One region of the Shewanella sp. BJSY2023SW001 genome, then DNA from elsewhere that is predicted to be linked to it. Evidence: predicted binding sites of a transcription regulator. Region 1 holds the regulator's gene; each other region holds the start of a gene.
The links. Region 1 encodes FliA, which starts transcription of late flagellar genes. Its sites were predicted from a motif close to CTAAAGNTNNNNNNNNNNNNGCCGATA; they were not measured.
Positions count from the first base shown of each region.

Region 2: a site for FliA is predicted at 1,978-2,004, ahead of pomA (flagellar motor protein PomA). Genes of this name have one in related genera too.
Region 3: a site for FliA is predicted at 3,231-3,257, ahead of ACMHXH_RS19610 (flagellar protein MotY). Genes of this name have one in related genera too.
Region 4: a site for FliA is predicted at 3,568-3,594, ahead of ACMHXH_RS19820 (VC2046/SO_2500 family protein). Genes of this name have one in related genera too.

Region 1 covers NZ_JBKORF010000071.1:22,320-27,905, reverse strand. The annotation lists gene flhA (flagellar biosynthesis protein FlhA) at 1-560, shown strand, start outside; gene flhF (flagellar biosynthesis protein FlhF) at 567-1,943, shown strand; gene ACMHXH_RS16155 (MinD/ParA family protein) at 1,948-2,829, shown strand; gene ACMHXH_RS16150 (RNA polymerase sigma factor FliA) at 2,822-3,541, shown strand; gene cheY (chemotaxis response regulator CheY) at 3,589-3,972, shown strand; gene ACMHXH_RS16140 (protein phosphatase CheZ) at 3,986-4,723, shown strand; gene ACMHXH_RS16135 (chemotaxis protein CheA) at 4,739-5,586, shown strand, end outside.
Region 2 covers NZ_JBKORF010000084.1:7,325-12,910, forward strand. The annotation lists gene dxs (1-deoxy-D-xylulose-5-phosphate synthase) at 1-613, opposite strand, end outside; gene ispA ((2E,6E)-farnesyl diphosphate synthase) at 635-1,516, opposite strand; gene xseB (exodeoxyribonuclease VII small subunit) at 1,517-1,756, opposite strand; gene pomA (flagellar motor protein PomA) at 2,152-2,919, shown strand; gene ACMHXH_RS19950 (flagellar motor protein MotB) at 2,924-3,859, shown strand; gene thiI (tRNA uracil 4-sulfurtransferase ThiI) at 4,022-5,476, shown strand; gene ACMHXH_RS19960 (hypothetical protein) at 5,543-5,586, opposite strand, start outside.
Region 3 covers NZ_JBKORF010000082.1:211,223-216,808, forward strand. The annotation lists gene ACMHXH_RS19590 (ATP-NAD kinase family protein) at 1-660, shown strand, start outside; gene ACMHXH_RS19595 (YfcL family protein) at 664-933, shown strand; gene ACMHXH_RS19600 (DUF3137 domain-containing protein) at 1,308-2,324, shown strand; gene rnt (ribonuclease T) at 2,481-3,149, opposite strand; gene ACMHXH_RS19610 (flagellar protein MotY) at 3,291-4,163, shown strand; gene ACMHXH_RS19615 (ketoacyl-ACP synthase III) at 4,395-5,471, opposite strand; gene ACMHXH_RS19620 (GntR family transcriptional regulator) at 5,559-5,586, opposite strand, start outside.
Region 4 covers NZ_JBKORF010000083.1:28,993-34,578, forward strand. The annotation lists gene ACMHXH_RS19805 (YchJ family protein) at 1-232, shown strand, start outside; gene ACMHXH_RS19810 (putative bifunctional diguanylate cyclase/phosphodiesterase) at 296-2,482, opposite strand; gene ACMHXH_RS19815 (DUF406 family protein) at 2,685-2,975, opposite strand; gene ACMHXH_RS19820 (VC2046/SO_2500 family protein) at 3,045-3,533, opposite strand; tRNA gene ACMHXH_RS19825 (tRNA-Tyr) at 3,659-3,743, shown strand; tRNA gene ACMHXH_RS19830 (tRNA-Tyr) at 3,782-3,866, shown strand; tRNA gene ACMHXH_RS19835 (tRNA-Tyr) at 3,899-3,983, shown strand; gene ACMHXH_RS19840 (PLP-dependent cysteine synthase family protein) at 4,163-5,227, shown strand; gene queE (7-carboxy-7-deazaguanine synthase QueE) at 5,290-5,586, opposite strand, start outside.

The sequences.
Region 1 (5,586 bases):
TGCTGGATATGCTGGCCAAGCATTCGCCCAAATTGGTCGATGGTTTTATTCCCGATGTGATGACCTTGGGGAATGTGGTTAAAGTGATGCAAAACTTGCTTAATGAAGGGGTGTCGATTCGGGATCTGCGTACCATAGTGCAAACTTTGCTTGAGTATGGGCCCAAAAGTAATGATACCGAGGTGTTGACCGCCGCCGTGCGTATTGCCCTCAAACGTATGATAGTGCAGGAGATAGCCGGTCCTGAGCCGGAAATCCCCGTCATAACTTTGGCGCCAGAATTGGAACAGATGTTGCATCAGTCAATGCAGGCGACAGGGGGCGAAGGTCCGAATATCGAGCCGGGACTGGCAGAGCGTATGCAACAGTCACTGGCAGGCGCAGCCCAGAAGCAGGAAATGGTTGGTCAGCCCGCCATATTGCTGACATCCGGCATGCTGCGTTCTACCCTGTCTCGTTTTGTTAAGCACACTATTCCCAATCTGCGGGTGATCTCTTATCAGGAGATCCCAGACGAGAAACAGATACGTATAGTGTCAGCCGTTGGCCAACAGGGGTAACCGAGAGTGAAGATTAAACGTTTTTTTGCCAAAGATATGCGCGCAGCCCTGGCTCAGGTGAAAGAGACTCTGGGCGCAGATGCCGTGATCATGTCCAATAAAAAGGTTACCGGCGGCATCGAAATAGTGGCAGCGGTTGATTATGACGACCCCAAGCCAGCAGCGGCACCAACCGCATCGCCTTTTATGGAATTGGGAGAGGATAAAGTCTCCCTCGGCGCTGGGCATGTACACACTAGCAGAAAAGCCAAACCAGAGCCTGTGGCCGACTCTTTGCAAGCTTTACTTGAGCGGCAACAGAGCCGTTTGAATGAACAGCTTGGGCAGCAAAGTAACGTCAAGGAACTCGAGATGCCGGCTTGGGCCCAAGGGCTTACTGAAGAGCACAAACCTGCACCACAGTTGCGGGAAAAGACACCGGAGCGGGTAAGCAAGGGCAACAGCGCCAAGCAACAGCAAGAGATGGAGGCCATGCGTGAAGAGCTGGCTTCGCTGCGCGGCTTGTTGACGCACCAGCTGTCCAGTCTAATGGCGGATCAGCGCAGCCGCACCGATCCCGTCGGCGCTATGCTGGAACGTAAATTATTGGAAGCTGAATTCTCCCCTGAAGTTGCCGAGCGTCTGGCATCGCTGAGTCAGCACTATCAAAGCGCTGAGCTTGGACATGCCTTGCCGCAAAGTCTGGCAAACCTGCTTGATAATCAGGGGGATGATTTAATGCGTCAGGGTGGAATTGTCGCCCTGGTCGGCCCTACAGGAGTCGGTAAAACCACGACATTGGCTAAACTGGCGGCCCGTTTTATTGCCCACCATGGCCCGGATTCCGTATTGTTGGTTACCATGGACCATTATCGCATCGGAGCCTTTGAGCAATTGGCAACTTATGGCAAAATAATGGGATGCCCGGTGAAGCAAGCTCATGACCTCAATGAGTTGGAGCAGATACTGTATCAGTTCCGCAGCCGGAAGCTGGTTTTGATAGATACCGCTGGTATGGGTCAAAGGGATATGCGCCTGTACCAACAACTGGATAATCTTGCCGCCAATACCCGTTTGCCTATTCGTAGCTATCTGGTGCTCTCGGCGACCGGCCAACGTCGGGTGCTTGAAGAGGCGGTAAGTCATTTCCAGCGAATTGATCTCGCGGGGGCGGTTTTAACTAAACTTGATGAGTCCGTCTCTTTGGGGGCCGCGTTGAGCGTGTTGATCCAAAGTGGATTATCATTAAGTTATATTACTGATGGTCAAAGGGTTCCTGAGGATATGCAGGTCGCCGATACCCTGACCTTGGCCAAGCAGGCATTGGCCATACTGAACAAGACTGAAGCAAGTCATTTTAATAATAAAGCCAGGTCAGAAGAGATGACCTATGCATTTGAGTAAAGCTATGACCCGGGACCAAGCGAGCGGTTTACGAATGATGAATCAACCAAATAACGAAAAAGTAAAAGTAATTGCCGTGACCGGAGGCAAGGGGGGCGTGGGTAAAACCAGTGTCTCCATCAATACTGCGGTTGCTCTGGCAGAAAAAGGCAAACGTGTCCTGGTTTTGGATGCTGACTTAGGGTTGGCTAATGTGGATGTGATGCTCGGCCTACGCGCCGAACGCAATTTGTCCCATGTGCTATCGGGAGAGTCTGAACTTGATGATATTATCGTTCGTGGCCCAAAAGGAATAGGCATTATTCCTGCCACCTCGGGCACCCAGGCCATGGTCGAACTGACTGCGGCACAGCACGCCGGGCTTATCCGCGCCTTCAGCGAAATGAAAACCCAGTTTGATATCTTGGTAGTCGATACGGCCGCCGGGATCTCGGATATGGTACTCAGCTTCTCTCGTGCATCACAGGATGTACTCGTGGTTGTCTGTGATGAACCCACCTCTATTACCGATGCTTATGCGCTGATTAAGATACTCAGTCGTGAGCATGGTGTGTTCCGCTTCAAAATTGTCGCAAATATGGTACGGAGTTTGCGGGAAGGGATGGAGTTATTTGCTAAGCTCAGTAAAGTAACAGACAGATTTTTGGATGTGGCACTTGAACTTGTGGCAACTATCCCGTTCGACGAGAATCTGCGTAAGTCGGTGCGGAAACAGAAACTGATAGTGGAAGCTTATCCCAAGTCTCCGGCCAGTATTGCTTATCATGGACTGGCAAACAAGATTATGAGCTGGCCTATACCTCAGCAACCTGGGGGGCATCTCGAGTTTTTTGTTGAGCGCTTGGTTCAAAGGACAGATTACCGAGAGGATGGTACGAGTGAATAAAGCGGCTGCATACGCAGGTTTAAACGATAAGACACAGATCGTTGAGCATTATGCACCGCTGGTAAAACGAATAGCCCATCATCTGCTTGCCCGTCTGCCTGCATCGGTTCAACTCGATGACCTGCTGCAGGCCGGCATGATGGGATTGCTGGAAGCTTCATCCAAGTTTGATGGCAGCAAAGGCGCCAAATTTGAGACCTTTGCCGGGATCCGCATCCGTGGCGCCATGATAGATGAGATACGCCGTGGCGACTGGGTTCCGCGCTCGGTTCATCGCAATAACCGGCGAGTCGCTCAGGTGATGGATGAGCTTGAACAGGAGTTGGGGCGGGATGCCCGTGATAGTGAAATTGCCGAGCGATTGGAGATGTCGTTGGATGAATATCATCATATTCTCAATGATGTTTCTACCGGTAAAATCATAGGAATAGAAGATTTGGGGGTAGCGCCCGATGTGTTGATGTCGGAAGATATGCCGGCAGATGACACTTTTGAGGGCCTGGCTCAAAGCCAATTCCAATCAGCCTTAACCGATGCCATTAAGCGCTTGCCAGAGCGCGATGCCTTGGTTTTGTCGCTGTATTATGACGAAGCACTGAATTTAAAAGAGATTGGTGTCATTCTTGAGGTAAGTGAGTCCCGGGTGAGCCAGATCCATAGTCAGGCCATGCTGAGGCTGAAAGCCAAACTCAAGCATTGGACACAAGCGTAATTAATGATTGAGCAACTTATAAGTATGTCAGCTCACCGGAGGAAACCTTGGACAAGAATATGAAGATTCTTATCGTTGACGACTTTTCAACGATGAGACGGATCATTAAGAACTTGTTGCGAGACCTGGGGTTCAATAACACCCAGGAAGCAGACGATGGTTCAACAGCTCTGCCTATGCTGCAAAAGGGCGACTTTGACTTCGTCGTGACCGACTGGAATATGCCTGGGATGCAGGGAATCGATCTGCTCAAGGCGATTCGCGCCGACGAGCATCTCAAACATATCCCTGTGTTAATGGTAACTGCCGAAGCCAAACGTGAACAGATTATTGCGGCGGCTCAGGCCGGCGTGAATGGTTATGTTGTTAAGCCTTTTACCGCGGCTACGTTGAAAGAGAAATTGGATAAGATTTTCGAACGGCTCGGTTGAGTGGGGTGATGCAATGAAAGCAGAGACATCCGGGCTGGTGACTTTGGAGCAGGCACAGGAATTGGTTGCCCTGCTCAGTCAGGGAGAGCAGGACAAGGCCGACGAATTGCTGCGGGAACTGGCGGCTCCCCTGCAAAGGGATCTGTTCGAAGAAGTCGGTAAGTTGACCCGCCAGTTGCACAACGCCTTAGTGGATTTTCAGGTAGATAGCCGCCTTATTGAGCTTGCCAACACTGATATCCCCGATGCCAAAGAACGTCTTACCTATGTCATTGATATGACAGAGCAAGCAGCCAACAAAACTATGGACGCAGTCGAAGAATGCCTGCCTTTGTCGGATGCTTTGAGCACCAACCTGCAAAATGTCAAACCAGCCTGGGATAAGCTGATGCGCCGTGATTTGGCCTTGCATGAGTTCAAGGGCCTGTGTCATGACGTACAACACTTTATGCAACAGAGTGAAGCCGATGCTTGTCGGCTGCGGGAATTACTGAATCAGATACTGATGGCTCAAGATTTTCAGGATTTGACCGGACAGATGATCCGTCGGGTCATAGAACTGGTGCGGGAAGTGGAAAACAGCTTGGTTTCTTTGCTGACCGTGTTCGGTGAGCAGCCGCTGGATGATCTCTGTGGCGCTGAGGATAAGAGCATAGAGGCAGAAGGTCCCATACTGAACGCAGAGCAACGCGAAGACGTGGTGAATGGTCAGGATGAAGTCGATGATCTGCTATCAAGTCTGGGTTTCTAATTAGGAGTCAATTTAATGGCCTTTGATGTTGATGAAGAGATACTCCAGGATTTTTTGATTGAAGCTGGCGAGATCCTTGAGCTGTTGCAGGAACAGCTGGTATCTCTGGAAAATAATCCGGAAGATACAGATTTGCTCAACGCCATCTTCAGGGGATTTCACACGGTCAAAGGCGGTGCAGGATTCCTCGGGTTGGGGCCCATGGTGGATGTCTGCCACGAGGCAGAAAACACCTTCGATTTATTGCGTACCGGTAAGCGCAGTGTCAACTCCGAGTTGATGGATATCATACTGCAAGCGTTGGACACGATTAACACCATGTTCAACCAAACCCAGTCCGGTCAGGAGCAGGAAGCTGCAGATGAAGTGTTATTGGCGAAACTTAAGCTGCTTAGCTCAGGTGCGCCTTTGCCTTCAGAACAGGCTCAGGCGGAAACGCCTGCCGCAGTTGAAATCGGCGATGAGAGTGTTGATGAGTTATTTGATGGCATGCTTGATAGCGCCGCGGTGGAGCTGTTTGAGGAGCCAACTTCACAATCCCCCGAGACATCGAACCAAAGCGGTGCAGCCAGTATAGATGAAATCGATGAAGCCGAGTTTGAAGCCTTGCTGGATGCCTTGCATGGTTCAGGCAAGGGGCCTTCTGCCGGTAGTACTCCGGCCCCGAGTAGTGATGCTACCAACTCCAGCGACAGCGCCTCTGTAAGTTCTTCTTCGGATGACATCACTGACGATGAATTTGAACGACTGCTCGATGAGTTGCATGGTAAGGGGCAGTTTGCCGCGGCGCCTGCAGCCAACAGCGCAGTCGTTGAGGAAGCCGCATCTGCCAGTGTCGATGCCGATGAAATCTCCGATGATGA
Region 2 (5,586 bases), on a different contig from region 1:
AGAAGCGGCCTGACATCAGCTGTGCCAGGTGGTTATTGAGGGCGCCGACGTTTTCCGAGATAGACATCTCGTTGTCGTTGAGCACCATCAGCATGTCTTTGTGCAGATCGCCGGCGTGGTTCATGGCTTCAAACACCATGCCGCCTGTCATGGCACCATCGCCTATCACGGCTACTACCTTGCGGCCGGCCTGTTCTTTATCCGCGGCGACCGCCATTGCCAGTGCGGCGGAAATTGAGGTGCCGGAGTGGCCGACACTGAAGGTGTCGTACTCACTCTCTTCCCGCCAGGGGAAAGGATGCAGACCACCTTTTTGGCGTATGGTAGGCATGCGATCGCGACGACCGGTAAGGATCTTGTGCGGATAGGCTTGATGGCCCACATCCCAGACCAGGCGGTCAAACGGGGTGTTGTAGACATAATGCAGCGCCACGGTCAGTTCGACCGTACCTAAGCCAGAGGCAAAGTGACCGCTCGACATGCCCACAGATTTTAATAAAAACTCCCTGAGCTCGTCGGCCAGCTGAGGGAGCAGGCTTTGTGGAAGTTGACGTAACTCTTCCGGGGTATTGGCCTGTGCCAGCACAGGAAACTGAGTGATATCCAGACTCATAACGAGATACTTTGTCTCTTTTTATACTCTTCGCTCAACGATATAGCGGGCGAATTCGGCAATTAACTGGCTATTGTATGGCAATTTTGCCAGCGCTGATAGTGCATCTTCCAGCAGTTTTTGAGCTGTAGTCTTGGCGCCTTCCAGCCCCAACAGTTTCGGGTAGGTACTCTTGTTGGCATCGAGATCCGAACCCTGGGGTTTGCCAAGCTCTTCTGTGCTGCCGGTAATATCGAGAATGTCATCCTGTACCTGGAACGCCAGGCCCACGGCATCGGCGTATTCCAGCAGTGCTTGTTCTTCTTTGGCGTCAATATCGGCGGCAATGACCGCAAACTCGACGGCGCAGCGGATAAGGGCCCCTGTCTTCAATCTGTGCAAGGCGGTGAGTTGCTCAAGCGAGATCTCTTTGTCGGTGGCATTGAGATCCTGCGCCTGGCCGCCGCACATACCGCGGTAGCCGGATGCTTTTGCCAGCGCCTGTACCAGACGCAGGTGTTGGCGGTCGCTGAGGCCTTCAATGTCGCTGCTGATAAGTTCAAAGGCCAAGGTCTGCAAGGCATCACCGGCCAGAATAGCGGTGGCTTCGTTAAAGGCGATATGCACGGTTGGCTGACCGCGGCGCAGGGCATCGTCGTCCATGGCCGGCAGATCGTCATGGATCAGCGAATAGGCGTGAATACATTCTATGGCGGCGGCGCAATCATCGAGACGCTCAAGGGGGACGCCGAGCATCTCGCCTACAGAGTAGACCAGAAACGGCCGAATACGCTTTCCACCCAGCAGGGCTCCATGACGCATGGCGGCCTTGAGTCTGGGCTCGGTATCATCCAGGGTGTCCAGTATGGTGGCAATTCTTTGATTGACTCTCTGCTGGTATTGGTTAATAGCTTGGGTTAACACTCACTCACCCTCGACTGTAAATGGGCTCAATGGCGCCTGGGGATCCTGTGCCAGCAGTATGGCTACTTTCTGCTGTGCCTGTTCCAGTTTGGCTTGGCTGCTGCGCACCAAACCTATGCCACGTTCGAACTGTTTTAGCGCGTCGTCCAGCGATACTTCACCGCGTTCCAGTTCGACGACTATGCGTTCCAGCTCGTTGAGAGATTCTTCAAAACTTAGATTTTCGGGTTTTTTGGCCACAATCAGTTTCCTTGATGCACCTTGGTTGCCGGCCCATTCCTGCGACCTGATTGGCACGGTGCAAAGGTAAAAGGAGAGAGGGAGGGCTGCAGGTGTCTTGGCGTTATGTTCAGCGTGACACAAGGTATATCAGGGCGCGATAAGGGTCAAATTGAAGCGCCCGTTATTTGCTCAACAGCACGCTTTGTCGCTGATTTTTTTTAGAGAAAATTAAAATCTTCCTAAACTTGCTTAAGCCCTGTCCGATAACTCAAAATAGAAACTATTGAAAATTATCATATTCATCTCCTGTGAATAGCCAAGATCCTATATCACCCTTTGGGGTGGATCGGCTTGTATGGGATAGAGATCCCGGCCACACTGTGTCGGGTCTGCTTTAGAGGTGAGGAGCCACTGTGGATTTAGCAACCCTGATAGGACTGGTAGGTGCTTTTGCTTTTATTATCATGGCAATGGTCAGTAGTGGCGGCATTGCCATCTTTATCGATGTACCCTCTGTATTGATCGTGCTTGTCGGCTCGCTGTTTGTGGTGATGATGAAGTTCAACCTCAAGCAGTTTTTAGGGGCGGTCAAGATTGCCGCCAAGGCGTTTATGTTCAAACTGGATAAACCTGAAGAGTTGATTGAACAGTCGGTTACCATGGCAGACGCTGCCCGTAAAGGGGGCTTTCTGGCGCTGGAAGAGGCGCAAATTTCCAACAGTTTTATGCAAAAAGCGGTTGATATGCTGGTGGACGGCCATGACGGCGATGTGGTGCGTGAAGCGCTGGAGAAAGATATTCAACTGACCGAAGAGCGCCATAAGGCGGGGATCAGTATCTTCAAGGCTCTGGGTGATGTGGCACCGGCTATGGGTATGATAGGTACTCTGATTGGTCTGGTGGCCATGTTGTCCAACATGGATGACCCCAAATCCATCGGCCCGGCAATGGCGGTGGCCTTGTTGACCACCTTGTACGGCGCCATTATTGCCAATATGGTGGCGATCCCGATTGCCGATAAACTGGCGCTGCGGATGAACGAAGAGATGCTTAACCGCAATCTGATTATGGACGCTGTACTGGCTATTCAGGATGGCCAGAACCCCAGGGTGATTGAGGGCTTCCTCAAAAACTACCTGTCAGAGAAACAGCGCAAAATAGATACAACGGACGGAGAGTAGCACTATGGCCAAGCCCAAGTGTGATTGTCCGCCACCCGGTGCACCCATGTGGCTGGCAACCTTTGCCGACCTGATGTCGCTGCTGATGTGTTTCTTCGTGTTGCTGCTGGCTTTTTCTGAAATGGATGTCATGAAGTTCAAACAGATAGCCGGCTCGATGAAATACGCCTTCGGGGTGCAGAACAAGGTGGAAGTGAAAGATATTCCCAAAGGCACCTCAGTGATTGCGCTGGAGTTTCGCCCCGGACGTCCGGATCCCACCCCGATTGAAATAATTAACCAGCAAACCAACGAGATGACCCAGCAGATCCTCGAGTATCAGGAAGGGGATGACGACAGTGCCGGTGGCGTGCAGCAGCAAAGGGGCGAGCAGCGTGGCGGCGAGGCTTCGGCCACGGCGCAAGAGCAGGCCGAAGACAAGAAGACCCAGGAGCAGCAGGCAGCTCAGGATCAGATTAACGAGCAGGTCAAGAAGATGGCCGAGGCGCTCAACAAAGAGATAGTGGACGGCGCTATTGAAATCGAGTCTCTGGGACAGCAGATTATCATCCGTATTCGGGAGAAGGGCGCCTTTGCCTCAGGTTCGGGGTTCCTGCAACCCAGATTCAAGCCTGTGGTGCAGGCGGTTGGTGAGCTACTCAAAGATGTGCCCGGGATCATCACTGTCTCCGGCCACACCGATGACATGCAGATAAGCAATGAGCTGTACAGCTCCAACTGGGACCTGTCCAGCCAGCGGGCGGTGGCCGTGGCCCACGAATTGGTCAAGGTGCCCGGCTTTGATGCCAGCAGAATGAAAGTGGTGGGCATGGCTTCCACTGCGCCTTTGGTGCCGAATGATTCGCCGGAGAATCGCGCCCGTAATCGCAGGGTGGAAATCTCCATTGAGCAGGGCAAGGCCAAAGAGTCTGATGAGATTGAAGTCGATCCCAATCTTTGATGGCGCAGCAGCATCAGAATCACAGCAGCCTGAAAACGGCTGCTTTTTTTAGGCATCTGCAATCCGGACACGGCTTTGGAGTGGCAAATCTCTGTGCCAGTTAGCGGGTCTTTGTTATAATCCCACGATTGCTGTTTGAAATTTTTTTTCCTCGGGATCCCCATGAAGTTTATCGTAAAGCTGTATCCAGAAATCATGATGAAGAGCAAACCGGTAAGAATGCGTTTTACCAAGATGCTCGAGTCCAATATCCGCAATGTACTCAAAAAAGTGGATGAAGACGCTGCCGTTACCCGTCAGTGGGATCGGATTATGGTGCAGGTTCCCAAAGACAAACCCAAGCTAAAGCAAGTGTTTGCCGAGCGTTTAGCTTGTATTCCCGGGATTTCTACCATCAGCCAAGTCAATGAATACAACTTTGAAACTGTTGATGATATCTACCAGCATGCTCTCAAGGTGTATGCTGACGAGCTGGCGGGCAAGACCTTCTGTGTCCGCGCCAAGCGCAGTGGCAAGCACGACTTCAGTTCGCAGGATGTGGAGCGTTATGTAGGTGGTGGCCTGAACCAGTTTACCGAAGCTGCCGGTGTGCGCCTCAAAGACCCGGATATGACCATTCATCTGGAGATCAACAACGACAAACTCTACCTGGTAGAGAAAAAGATCCCCGGGCTTGGTGGATTCCCGATCGCGACCCAGGAAGATGTGCTGTCCCTTATCTCAGGCGGTTTTGACTCAGGGGTATCCAGTTTCCAATTTATCAAGAAGGGTTCCCGTACCCACTACTGCTTCTTCAACCTGGGCGGTGCCCAGCACGAAATCGGAGTTAAGCAGGTGGCGCACCATTTGTGGAAGACCTATGGCGAGTCGCATAAAGTCAAGTTTGTGACCGTTCCCTTTGAGCCCGTAGTGGCCGAAATCCTCGAGCGTATAGACAATGGCCTGATGGGCGTCATACTCAAGCGGATGATGATGCGCGCCGCGGCCAGGGTGGCGGAGCGTATGGGGGTTCAGGCACTGGTCACAGGTGAGAGCCTGGGACAGGTATCCAGCCAAACCTTGACCAACCTCAATGTGATTGACCGTTGTGTCGATACCCTGATCCTCAGACCTTTGATCACCATGGACAAGCAGGACATCATCAACGAGAGCCGCAAGATAGGTACGGAAGACTTTGCCAAGTCCATGCCTGAATACTGCGGCGTGATTTCACAGAAGCCAACGGTCAAGGCAGTATTGTCCAAGGTCGAAGCCGAGGAAACCAAGTTTTCTGAAGATCTGCTGGACAGGATTATCGCCGATGCGGTGGTTATGGATATTCGGGAGATAGCAACCGACATGGATACCAAAGTAACGGAAACCGAAACCGTCGCCAGTGTCGGCCAGGGTGAAGTGGTGCTGGATATCAGGGCGCCGGAAGAGGAAGAGAGCAAGCCGTTGCAACTGGAAGGTGCCGAGATAGTTCATATTCCTTTCTTTAAACTGGCCAGCGCCTTTGCCGAGCTCGATAGCAGCAAGACCTATCTGCTCTATTGTGACCGCGGCGTGATGAGCAAACTGCAGGCGCTCTACCTTCAGGAGCAAGGGCATGGTAACGTCAAGGTTTACCGCCCTTGATAAACAAAAAGCCGCCTCTATTGAGGCGGCTTTTTGCTGCTGACGTTCAGCGAAGTCCTTTGGGGCTCAGTTAAGCTGAACCTTTGATGGACTGGCTGTAGCGTCTTCGG
Region 3 (5,586 bases), on a different contig from region 1:
GTATTGAAGCAGCTGCTGGAAGGTGCCCTGGTGAGTCTGATGAGCGCCGATGTGATGGACATAGATGAAGAGGCCTTCCGCCAAGGCACGGTAAGGGCGCGGCGTTATGGTGAAATGACAGTACCTGCCGAGCCGCGATATATCCAGGCGGTGAAGATGGGTGGCCGCGAGGTAGATGAACTGGTGCTGGCGGATATTGCCGCCGAGGTGGTCGGCGATATGGAAGATGAGCTCTATATCATGGGCTCCGGCAGTACAGTGGCGGCCGTGATGGAGGAGCTGGGGCTCGATAACACTCTGCTCGGGGTGGATCTGGTGCAGAACAAGACCCTGCTGGCCTCGGATCTTAATGCGGCGCAGTTATTGAGCGCCACTGAAAATCAAAAGGTTAAGTTGGTCATTACCCTGATAGGTGGCCAAGGACATATTCTTGGCCGTGGCAATCAGCAGTTGTCGCCCGAGCTTATCCGGCGCATTGGCAAGGAAAATATCATCATTCTTGCCACCAAAAGCAAACTAAAAGCACTTGAAGGCAGGCCGCTTATCGTGGATAGTGGCGACCAGAAATTGGATAGCGAACTTAGTGGCTATTATCGAATTGTGACAGGTTACCGGGATTACGTGATGTATCAGGTGGCCAACCCAGACTTAGCGGAGTAGAGCATGTTAGAGAAGTACGAACAGGCATTGGAGCAGTGGATTGGCGAGATAGTGGCCGGCGGTGACGATGATGCCCTGTTTGCCAGCGGTTACCTGCAGGGGCATTTTGCCGTGGTGCTGGCCGAGCTGGAAAACGAGTCAGAGCAAGGGCTGGATGCCTTGAATGAGCGGATGCAACAATGCCTGAAACTGGCAGCTAAAGAGCTTGAAGATGCCGACTATCGTCTGGTGGATAACGCTTGGTTAGAACTGAAACAACGAATCGCCGCCTGAGTTTTGTCGGCACAGCGAGACAAGTTTGTTGTTGTTCCGGGTATAAAACCCGCAGTGGCTCCTTGTTGAAAAGGAAAGCTGTAATGCCGTCAATATTATCGAAATAAATATTATCCGATGACAAGAGTCATCGGATTTTTGTCTCTTTAAAGCCCTACGTAAGAATAGTTTTATTCGACAGCGTTTTTGTTCTCTGGAGCACGCCGGGTTACCGGAGTAAAAGAGACCTTTGGTGAACTGCTGCGGTTAATGGGGGAAGTGTTAGTCTCAGTGTTCGTTGTGCATTTTGCCAACTGCTTAGTCTGAGGCTTAGAGACTATTGTCGGATAGTCACGGGCTGGCTCGGCAAAAATGGCAAAAATAAAGAAAACAGGATGAATTCAATGGAGTTGGAGATCCCGGAGCAGGACAAGCTGGCCTTCGGCCAGTATTACGGGAAAAAGATTGCCCCCAAGTGTCGGCGTTATGAGTCGGTACGAGAGGCCGCCGCTGCCAGGTATAAAGAGCGTAGAAAGATAGTTGCGCCTCTCACCTTTATCGGCATTCCGGCATTTTTGCTGTTTTTTGTCATGAGTTTCTATGGCGCTTTCATGCTGGATTTTAAAGATGGGGTGTTTTTCATTGGTTTTGGCGGCGCCTTGGTATCCCTGGGATTGGTGGTGTTGGCCAATATCTGGGCAGGCAGTGAGATAGGTGAACTGCGTACCCAGATAGTCGAGGAGATCTATCCTTTACTGCTGGGTTATTTCGGTAAAAGCTTTGCGTTCAATCCTCCGGGATTGCCTGAACTGGAAAGCTATAAAGACTATGGTCTCTTTCCCGACTATGACAAAGGTTATTTTCAAAACTCAGTCAGAGGCAAGTATCTTAATGTGCCTTTTCTGCTTAGGGAACTGACGTTACTCGAACGCACAGGCAAGAACGATAATGGTCCCCAATATAAGACGCTATTCGATGGCATAGTGATAGAGTTCGAGCTGCCAAAGAGATTTTCCGCCACCATCCAGGTGCGCCGCGATAAAGGTTTTATGGCCAATGGCTTGGCGCAGTTTAGAAGCAAACTCACGCGGGTAAAGCTGGAAGACCCGGACTTTGAGCGTAGATTTGAGGTTTACAGTGACGATCAGCTTGAAGCCAGATATGTGCTTAATACAGTGACCATGGAACGTTTGTTGTCACTATCAGGATTTTATCAAGGTGAGCTGGAAGCCTGTTTTAAACAGGGGCGATTGTTTGTCAAAATAGCCTGTCAGCATAGCTATTTTGAGCCGCAACTTGATCTACTCAAGCCGCTGGATCTCAGCGCAGACATAGAGCAAGTGTTTAAAGAGATCCATGAAGTGTTCGATTTGATTAAGGCTCTTAAACTCGACAGTCGCACCGGGCTTTAAATATGAGGCTCAAGAGCTTGGTTTTGAGCCGGGCTGTCTTTGTTTTCTGGTCACTGGTCGGTGGTTGCTGATGCACCCTCAAGCCAAACGCTCAAATAGTTTGGCTTGAGGCCAGGAAATCCCAGAGTTTTAGTCGGCTTATATGTCTGAGCCGGTTTAGATATCCCCTTGCGGGGTGTCGGTTTCGGCAGTGGCAGGCAAAGGCCAGCCGCCAAGAGCTTTCCAGCGGTTCACTATGTAGCAGAACAGCTCGGCGGTGCGCTCTGTATCATAAAGCGCCGAATGGGCTTCTTTGTTGTCAAAGGGGATCCCGGCCAAGCTGCAGGCCTTGGCCAGTACTGTGTGTCCTATGGCCAATCCGGCCAGCGTGGCGGTGTCAAAAGTAGCAAAGGGATGAAACGGCGAGCGCTTGATATCATTGCGCTCGATTGCTTTGCTGACAAAGCCGTGATCGAAGGCGGCATTATGAGCCACTATGATAGATCTGTGGCAGTCGGCTGCTTTCTGCGCTTTTTTCACCGCCTTGAATATCTCCAGAAAAGCTTCTTTCTCGCTGACGGCGCCCCTGAGGGGGTTGTTGGGATCTATGCCGTTGAATGCCAGCGCCTCCGGCTCGAGGTTGGCGCCTTCAAAAGGTTCGATATGGTAGTGCAGGGTTCTGTCTATTCCCAGATTGCCCTCGGCATCCATCTTCAGCAGACTGACGGCAATCTCCAGCAGCGCGTCTGTCTGCGCATTGAAGCCAGCGGTCTCCACGTCGATCACCACAGGGAAATAGCCCCTGAATCTGTGCTTGAGTTGGTTGGCTAGGCTTGGCTGAGTCATGCATTTCCCCTGGAAAATAACGAAGCGGCTATTATGCTAAAACATCAACAGGGTGTCATGTTCGATTGTTGTTTTTATAGGCTAAAGGAATGAATTTCTTTGCCGATAGAGACAACATGGTGTGTGAAAAGAGAGATTTCTATGTGGCGTAAACTGTTTCTGCTGTCGACTCTTTGTCTGCCGTGGTCGGCGATGGCGGATCTCAGGCACTATGTGGCGTCACTCGACGACTCTCATTGGCGTGTGGCGCAAAACACCCCCATAGGTTGCAGCCTCGAGCACGATATTCCCTCCTACGGCAAAGCTGTGTTTTCCAGTCATGCGGGTAAAGAGCTGAATCTGCAGTTTACTCTGGACATGTGGCAAAAGCCTGATGCAGTGACTCATGCTCGCTTGATGAGCAAAGCGCCGGCCTGGCGTCCCGGGGTGACATCAAAGGCGATTACCGAGTTGAGCTACCAGAAATACTTCAATGGCGAAGTGCCGAAACAGGCCGCCTGGTCCATGCTGACTGAGCTGGATCGCGGCATGGAACCCACTTTCTACTACAGCGATTGGTACAACCAAAGCCACACGGTGGCGGTCGGCCTTTCCGCGGCCAACTTTGCCCAGAAATACCGCGAGTTCAAGCAGTGTCTGGCCAATCTACTGCCTTACAGTTTCGATGATATCGCCTTTACCGTGCTTACCTATGAGATGGGGGGGACTGAGTTGACCCGTTATTCCAAGGCGCAGCTGGCGCGGGTGCAGGAGTATCTGGCCTATGATCCTGAAGTGGAGCTGGTGCTGATTGATGCCTATACCGATAGTTATGGCGGCCGCAGCATTAACCAGAAGGTTTCACAACAGAGAGCTGATTCCGTTAAAGATTTTTTTGTCGCACGGGGTATCCCGGGAGACAGGATCCATACTGAAGGACACGGCGAACGGCGGCATGTGGCATCCAATGATTCCAGTGATGAACGGGTCCGTAACCGTCGGGTAGTCATCCGGATAAGCAAACCGCTCAAGTAGGGCCAAGAACTGACCTAAGAGAAGGTGCGAATAAGACCTCGAGGCCTTCTCTTTTTTAGAAAGCGGTATAATTGAGTGAGTTTATTTCGGCAAGCATTTTACTCTATATTCGTCAGCGCAACTTTTTGTTGCGACCGGACATGTTATTCCTGGCCAAGTATGGCATCTAAAAACGAAAATGCCGTTCATTGAAAGTGAACGGCATTTTGTTTGGGGTTCTGCTTAATTCGTTTAAGCCTTATCGCGATGGCAGAAATAGTCTACTGCGCGTTTTACCAGTTCAATACCTGTCTGCTCGCATGGCGGCAGCTCGGCATCGCTCTGTTTCAGCGGTGTGACTCTATCACCCCATTTCAGCAGCAAGGCCGCGCTGGTGAGGCCAGCGCCGAAGGCACAGGACAGAATGTGTTGTCCTGGCTTGATCATGCCTTTTTCCAACGCATCACAGATAGCGATGGGAATGGTCGCGGCCGAGGTGTTGCCATAGTTGGCTATATTGACGAAGGCCTTCTCTTTGGGGATCTTCATTCTGTGTACCAGAGTGTCGATGATCCTCTCGTTAGCCTGATGGGGGATTACCCAATCGACTTGTTCTTTATCCAAGCCACATTTATCCAATACTTGGGCGCTGAGTTTACCCATACCGTTGATGGCACGTTTGAAAATCTCCTGGCCGTCGAACTGAATGTAGAAGTCCAGCGACTCGGCGACAAATCTATCCATACCCGTCCCGAAACTGGCCTTCAAAATATCGCGGCCACCTGGGTCATTGTTGAGCTCATAGCCCAGTACGCCACATGGGCTGTCTGTTGCTTCCAGCACCACAGCACCGGCACCATCACCGAACAGTACTGCGGTCTCTCTTCTTGACCAGTCGAGATAGAAGCTGAGACGCTCGGCGCCGATAACCAGGACTTTCTTGCATTGACCACTCTTTATCTGGGCGGTGGCCAGGCCTACGCCATAGAGAAAGCCACTGCAGGCGGCGTTGATGTCAAAGGCGGCACAGGTTGCGCCTACATTGGCCTGCACGGTCGAGGCTATGTTGGGGATCAGGGTGTCCGGGCTGGCGGTGGCCAGGATAATCATGTCCAGTTCGCTACCTTCTATGCCGGCGGCGGCCAGTGCATGCTGGGCAGCGACTGTGGCCAATTCAGAAGTGTTGACGTGGCTTATATGACGCTGGCTAATCCCTGTTCTGGGTTTAATCCATTCATCGGAAGTATCGATAAAGGTGGCCAGATCATGATTGGTCAGTACGGCAGGGGGAACGCACTTTCCCCAGCCGGTAATAGTGGCGTACTGCATTGAATTTACTCTCAAAATAAAAAGACAGAAGCCAGATCTGTCTTTTGGACAACTAAAGCGCTATTGCTTGGAAAGGGTCGTGATTTTTCAGCTCACCTGTTGGGCTACCAATTCG
Region 4 (5,586 bases), on a different contig from region 1:
GCGGGAGCCTTTGACAGCAGGACAAACCAAGGCCAGAGTCACTTTCAAGGCCTGGTATCTGGCCGATGGCCAGTTGGACGCTATTTTTGAAGAATCTGAATTTATATGTGAGGGCGGCCGCTGGTTTTACACCGAGGGCAAGCAGTTTGCGGTCAGCTATCCCAAGCGCAACGACACTTGCATTTGCAATAGCGGCAACAAGTTCAAACACTGCTGCCTGAAACGAATTTAACTTAGGCTGGATTTAACTTAGGCCGGATTTAAGTGTGGAACCTAAAAAACTTAAACTAGCTGATCAATGCAGCAATGCAGGTTGACTCTGTTGCAGAAAAGCATTGAATTCGGCCTCTCTGAGCGCCGGGCTGTACAGGAACCCCTGGGCCTGATGACACATGCATGAAGTAAGGAAGCTTTCCTGTTCAGCGGTTTCAACCCCTTCAGCTGTCAGGGAAATATTCAACGCCTTGGCCATGGCGATAATCGCACTGACGATTTCGCGGCTCTCGCGGCTAATGCTGAGATCAGAGATAAAGGATCTGTCGATCTTGAGCTTACTGATGGGAAACTGTTTCAAATAGCGCATTGAACTGTAACCCGTACCGAAATCATCAATGGCAAGCCCTACCCCCAAGTCAGCCAGTTCCTGGCATAAATTGGTGGCATAACGTATATCCTCCATCAATTCGGTTTCGGTGATCTCCAAAATAAGAGTGCCGGGTTTCAAGCGGTAACGGTTGAGCAACTGCCAAACCTGTTCATAAAGATTACTACCGAAAAACTGCCGCGCCGACACGTTCACATGCATGGCAATATTGATATTGTGGTGCTGCCACAAATTAAGCTGGCGACAGGCAGCCTCCAGTACCCAGGTGCCTATGGCATTGATGAGCCCCGACTGTTCGGCAATATCGATAAAGGCGCCGGGATAAAGTACTCCCCGCTTGGGATGATGCCAGCGGATCAGCGCTTCCGCGCCTATGTAACTGCAGCTTTGCAGATCTTTAAGCGGTTGATAATAAAGTTCAAACTGCCTACCCCGAATGGCAGCGTGCAGATCTCTTTCTATCTGGGCATCATCCTTGAACGCCTTGAGCAGTGCACTGTTGAAAAACTGAATGGCCGTGCCCTGCTTCTTTTTGGCGTATTGCAGCGCAATATCGGCGCAAGTCAGCGGCGCGACCAACTCGGCGACTTCGGCAATGTCTACCGCAGCCAGTGCCGGCTTGGGATCCACTTGCTCACGGCCGATATTGATAGGATTTCGCAGTTGTTGATAGAGGCGATGACAGCAGGCATCGATATCGAGATCGAGATCGAGATCGCCGCTATCATCAAGCAACAATGCAAATTCATCGCTGCCTACTCTGGCAATACTGCAGTCGGGATAAAGAGAAGCAAAATGTTTCAGACGACGGGCGACTTCAATCAACAGGGCGTCGCCCTGTTCATGTCCATAGGTATCATTGAAGCGTTTAAAACCAATCAAATCGATCAGCAGCAACTGCCCGCTATAGGTTCTATCGAGTAAACGATTAAAATGGGTACGGTTGTATAGCCCGGTCAGGCTGCAACGCCAGGCCAAGCGCTCAAGTTCGGCCTGATAGTTATGCTGCTCGGTACAATCTTCGCTGGATACCAACACATAGTGATTACCACGCTGGGTAATAAATTGACTGGCATGGTATCTGAGCCAGTATTCCTGGCCAGACTCTCGATTAAGCATCACTTCACCCGTCGCTACTTCGCCACGCAACACCTTGGCCAGGGTCATTTCAGCCTGTTTGGGTTGCTGCTTGAAGAAGGACAACTGCTTTAGACTGGCACCCAGCATTTTCTCTTTTGGGATGCCGGTGATCTGTTCATGGGCGCTGTTGATGTATTCAATCGCTTCTGTGTGCAAATTGATCAGCATACTGACCTGGGCCGATTGTTCAGCGGCCGACTGAAACAGCGTCAGCAACTCGTCTTTGCGGTAGGCGTCATGGGTAGCCAGAGTCAGCGCAAGCTGGTCAGCCACTTGCGATGCCAAATGGATTTCCAAATCACTCCAGTGATGCCCGGTAGAGGTTCGCTCCAGGCTCAAAACCCCTTCAATATGACCATTGATCCTGATAGCAACATCCAGAGAACTGGCAATACCGTTGACGCTAAAATAGATCTCGGCAAGTTCGCTCATGCGCCAATCAACCACCGCATCATTGGCGTCAATATGGCGTTTTTGCTTGAGTTGGTCGATATAAGATGGGATTTGATTGAGGTGTAATGGACGCGGCGTTTTAAGAGGCTTTCCCGAGCCAAAGCGGGCAACTTCAAACTGTACATGCTGATCCCTGGACCAGGACCAGACACTGGCATGTTGCACATCGAGATATTGACACAGGAGTTCTGTAGCCAGTTCAGCCGTCTTGGCGAAGTCGCCCTGTTGCTTGGCAACCGAGTTGGTCAACAACTCCAGCAATCGCTGATAACTACGTCGCTTCACACATATCCTCAGGTTCCCTTTCGGGCTCAAAGAAACCCGCGCCGAATGCGCGGGCCTGCCATCATATCTCTGCGCGAGATTACACTTTTACATAATACCCAGCAAGACAACTCATACTTTGTTACATTTACCTTGTTATGTCTTGCTTTGTGGCTTTGGTTTACGAACAGAACACTACTGACCATTTGGCTAAAAGCGCAGCTTATGCCAAAGCGTTTTCCAACTGAAAAATCATTTTCTCGGCACTGCAGGAAAAAGTCAGCGCCAGGGTCACAGTCTGCTCTGAGTTGCTGAGTTCTACCTTGACATCGGCGAAGCGGTCTGTGGCCAATTGCTTGAGAGCCTCGGCATCAACCATTGCCGACTCACCTTGAAAAGTCAACGAAAGCAAGGTGTCTCCTTCTTCGACCACTGTTCCTATATCCACATAGCTGCCACATTCGGCACAAGTGTCCTGCACATTGGCGGCCTGAGCCTGTTCAATACTCTTCATCTCTTATCTCCGATAGTGAGAGTCACGCAACAGTATAAACCATGGACGACCCCTGGACTGAGGCAAGCCTCACGCCGTTTGATATAGACCGGCCAGTTTACGTTGTTCCGATAGTTGATCAACAAACTCCATCAATGCCACCTTGGGTTGGTTCAAGACACCTTCCGTGCGCAGCCTTGTGTGCCAATCACAATTATTCAGCGCTTCCTGCATCCCGCTGTCTCTCTTCCCTCGAATAACCACAGGTTCAGGCATCAAGGCCTGGGCCAACTGAAAGCTACGTTCACCGTCACTGAGAAAATGATAACTGTTATCTACCGGCAAAGGCTCCTGACTCAAGTCTCCGAGCAAAGCTTGAGGCGCAGGCAAGTCAAATTGCTGCCGCAGGACAGTGTCTAGTTCAATATCGTCGTGCAGGTGAAACTGAGGCCAATCGCGCACATCTTGAGACAGCAATGCCAAAAGCAGGGCAAACTCACCCCGGCGATGGGACTCAACAGCCAGATTCAACCGTTCGCCCAATTGCAGCTCATTGATTAAGGAAACATCAGCACGCATAAAAAAACACCAACAAAACAACTCGTTGTTAGTTAATCGACCAAATGACCACGAACTTTAGCCCTTTTTTTAAAATCGGGCTTTACATGAAAAAGGTTTCTGACTACTATGGCGGCCGCAATTGAGGAGGGGTTCCCGAGTGGCCAAAGGGATCAGACTGTAAATCTGACGGCTCCGCCTTCGAAGGTTCGAATCCTTCTCCCTCCACCATTTGCCTACAATTTAAAAAGACACGAAAGTGAAATCGTGGAGGGGTTCCCGAGTGGCCAAAGGGATCAGACTGTAAATCTGACGGCTCCGCCTTCGAAGGTTCGAATCCTTCTCCCTCCACCATCTTTCACTCCAATGTCTGGCTCCAAATATGTGGAGGGGTTCCCGAGTGGCCAAAGGGATCAGACTGTAAATCTGACGGCTCCGCCTTCGAAGGTTCGAATCCTTCTCCCTCCACCATTTCTTTTTATCCTTTAATAAAACTCGCAAACGTTTTATCTGCGCCTAAACTATCCAATTCCACAATAATCAATAGCCTAGCCTGTGTCTGTGCCTCAATGCACCTGAGTTTTCGCTATCCATTGTCATTACCTTTGGTTATGATTAAGACCATCCTGTTATAAGAAAGAACAACAACAATGGCCGATCTCTGGGTAAACGAAGCAATTGCCAAAATCGAAGCCGATTTTCAGCGCAGCGCCGACACACATTTGATTAAACTGGAATTGCCGGCGGTAGCCGGAGTGGATATCTATCTTAAAGACGAAAGCACCCATCCAACCGGAAGCCTCAAACACCGTTTGGCAAGATCACTGTTTCTGTACGCCCTGTGTAACGGCTGGATCAAACAGGATACTCCTGTCATTGAATCCTCATCCGGCAGTACAGCTGTCTCCGAGGCCTACTTTGCCCGACTGCTGGGACTACCCTTTATTGCCGTTATGCCGGCGTCCACCGCCCGCAAGAAGATACAGCAGATAGAGTTTTATGGTGGCCGTTGTCACTTTGTCAATCACTCCAGCGAAATATACGCCGAGTCTGAACGGCTGGCGCGGGAGCTGAATGGCCATTATATGGATCAGTTCACCTATGCCGAGCGGGCCACCGACTGGCGCGGCAACAATAACATTGCCAATGCCATTTTCGATCAGATGCAGCGCGAGCCCTTCCCTATTCCCGAGTGGATTGTGATGAGCCCGGGTACCGGCGGCACTTCGGCCACCATTGGCCGTTATATCCGCTATCAACGGCTTTGCACCAAGCTGTGTGTGGTCGACCCGGATAACTCAGTGTTCTATGACTATTTTCAACAAAGAGATGCGGCCATCACCTGTGAGCAAGGCAGCAAGATTGAAGGTATAGGCCGGCCCAGAGTCGAGCCCTCCTTTATCCCGGGGGTAGTCGACTCCATGTTGAAGATCCCCGATGCCGCCTCAGTGGCGACAATCCATTGGCTGGAACAGATCATCGGCCGCAAGACAGGGGCCTCGACCGGCACCAACCTCTATGGCGCCCTGATGCTGGCGGCCGAAATGAAACGCGACAATCGCCAGGGCTCAATAGTGACCCTGATCTGCGATCCCGGTGAGCGCTATCTGGACACTTATTACAACCCCGAGTGGATAGCCGCCAATATAGGGGATATCAGCCAGTATCAAAACAAACTGAAACTGTTTGAAACCACGGGTGAGCTCTGCTGCTAAGAGCGCGCTTCAGATAACAAAAAGCCGCATCAATGCGGCTTTTTGTCGATTACCACTACAGATTAATCGATATCCAGATACTTGTGAGTCTGGATAGACAAACGCCAGTTGCGTTCGATACAGATTTTCATCGCCAGCGCCGTCGCCCGGCTCTTCTGGCTGATGGGCTGCAGGCAGATAGTCTTGTCTTTGAGATCCAACCCCAGCAGCAGTTGATCCAGTTCCTCAATATGAGCCTCGGTCGCCACCGGATGCTTAATCTCATTTGCCCGCTCCAGCGCCTGACGCAGTACCGGCATCCCCCCCTTCATACCGACCTTGGGCGAGACTGTGACCCAGGTATCTGCGCTGCAATTCAC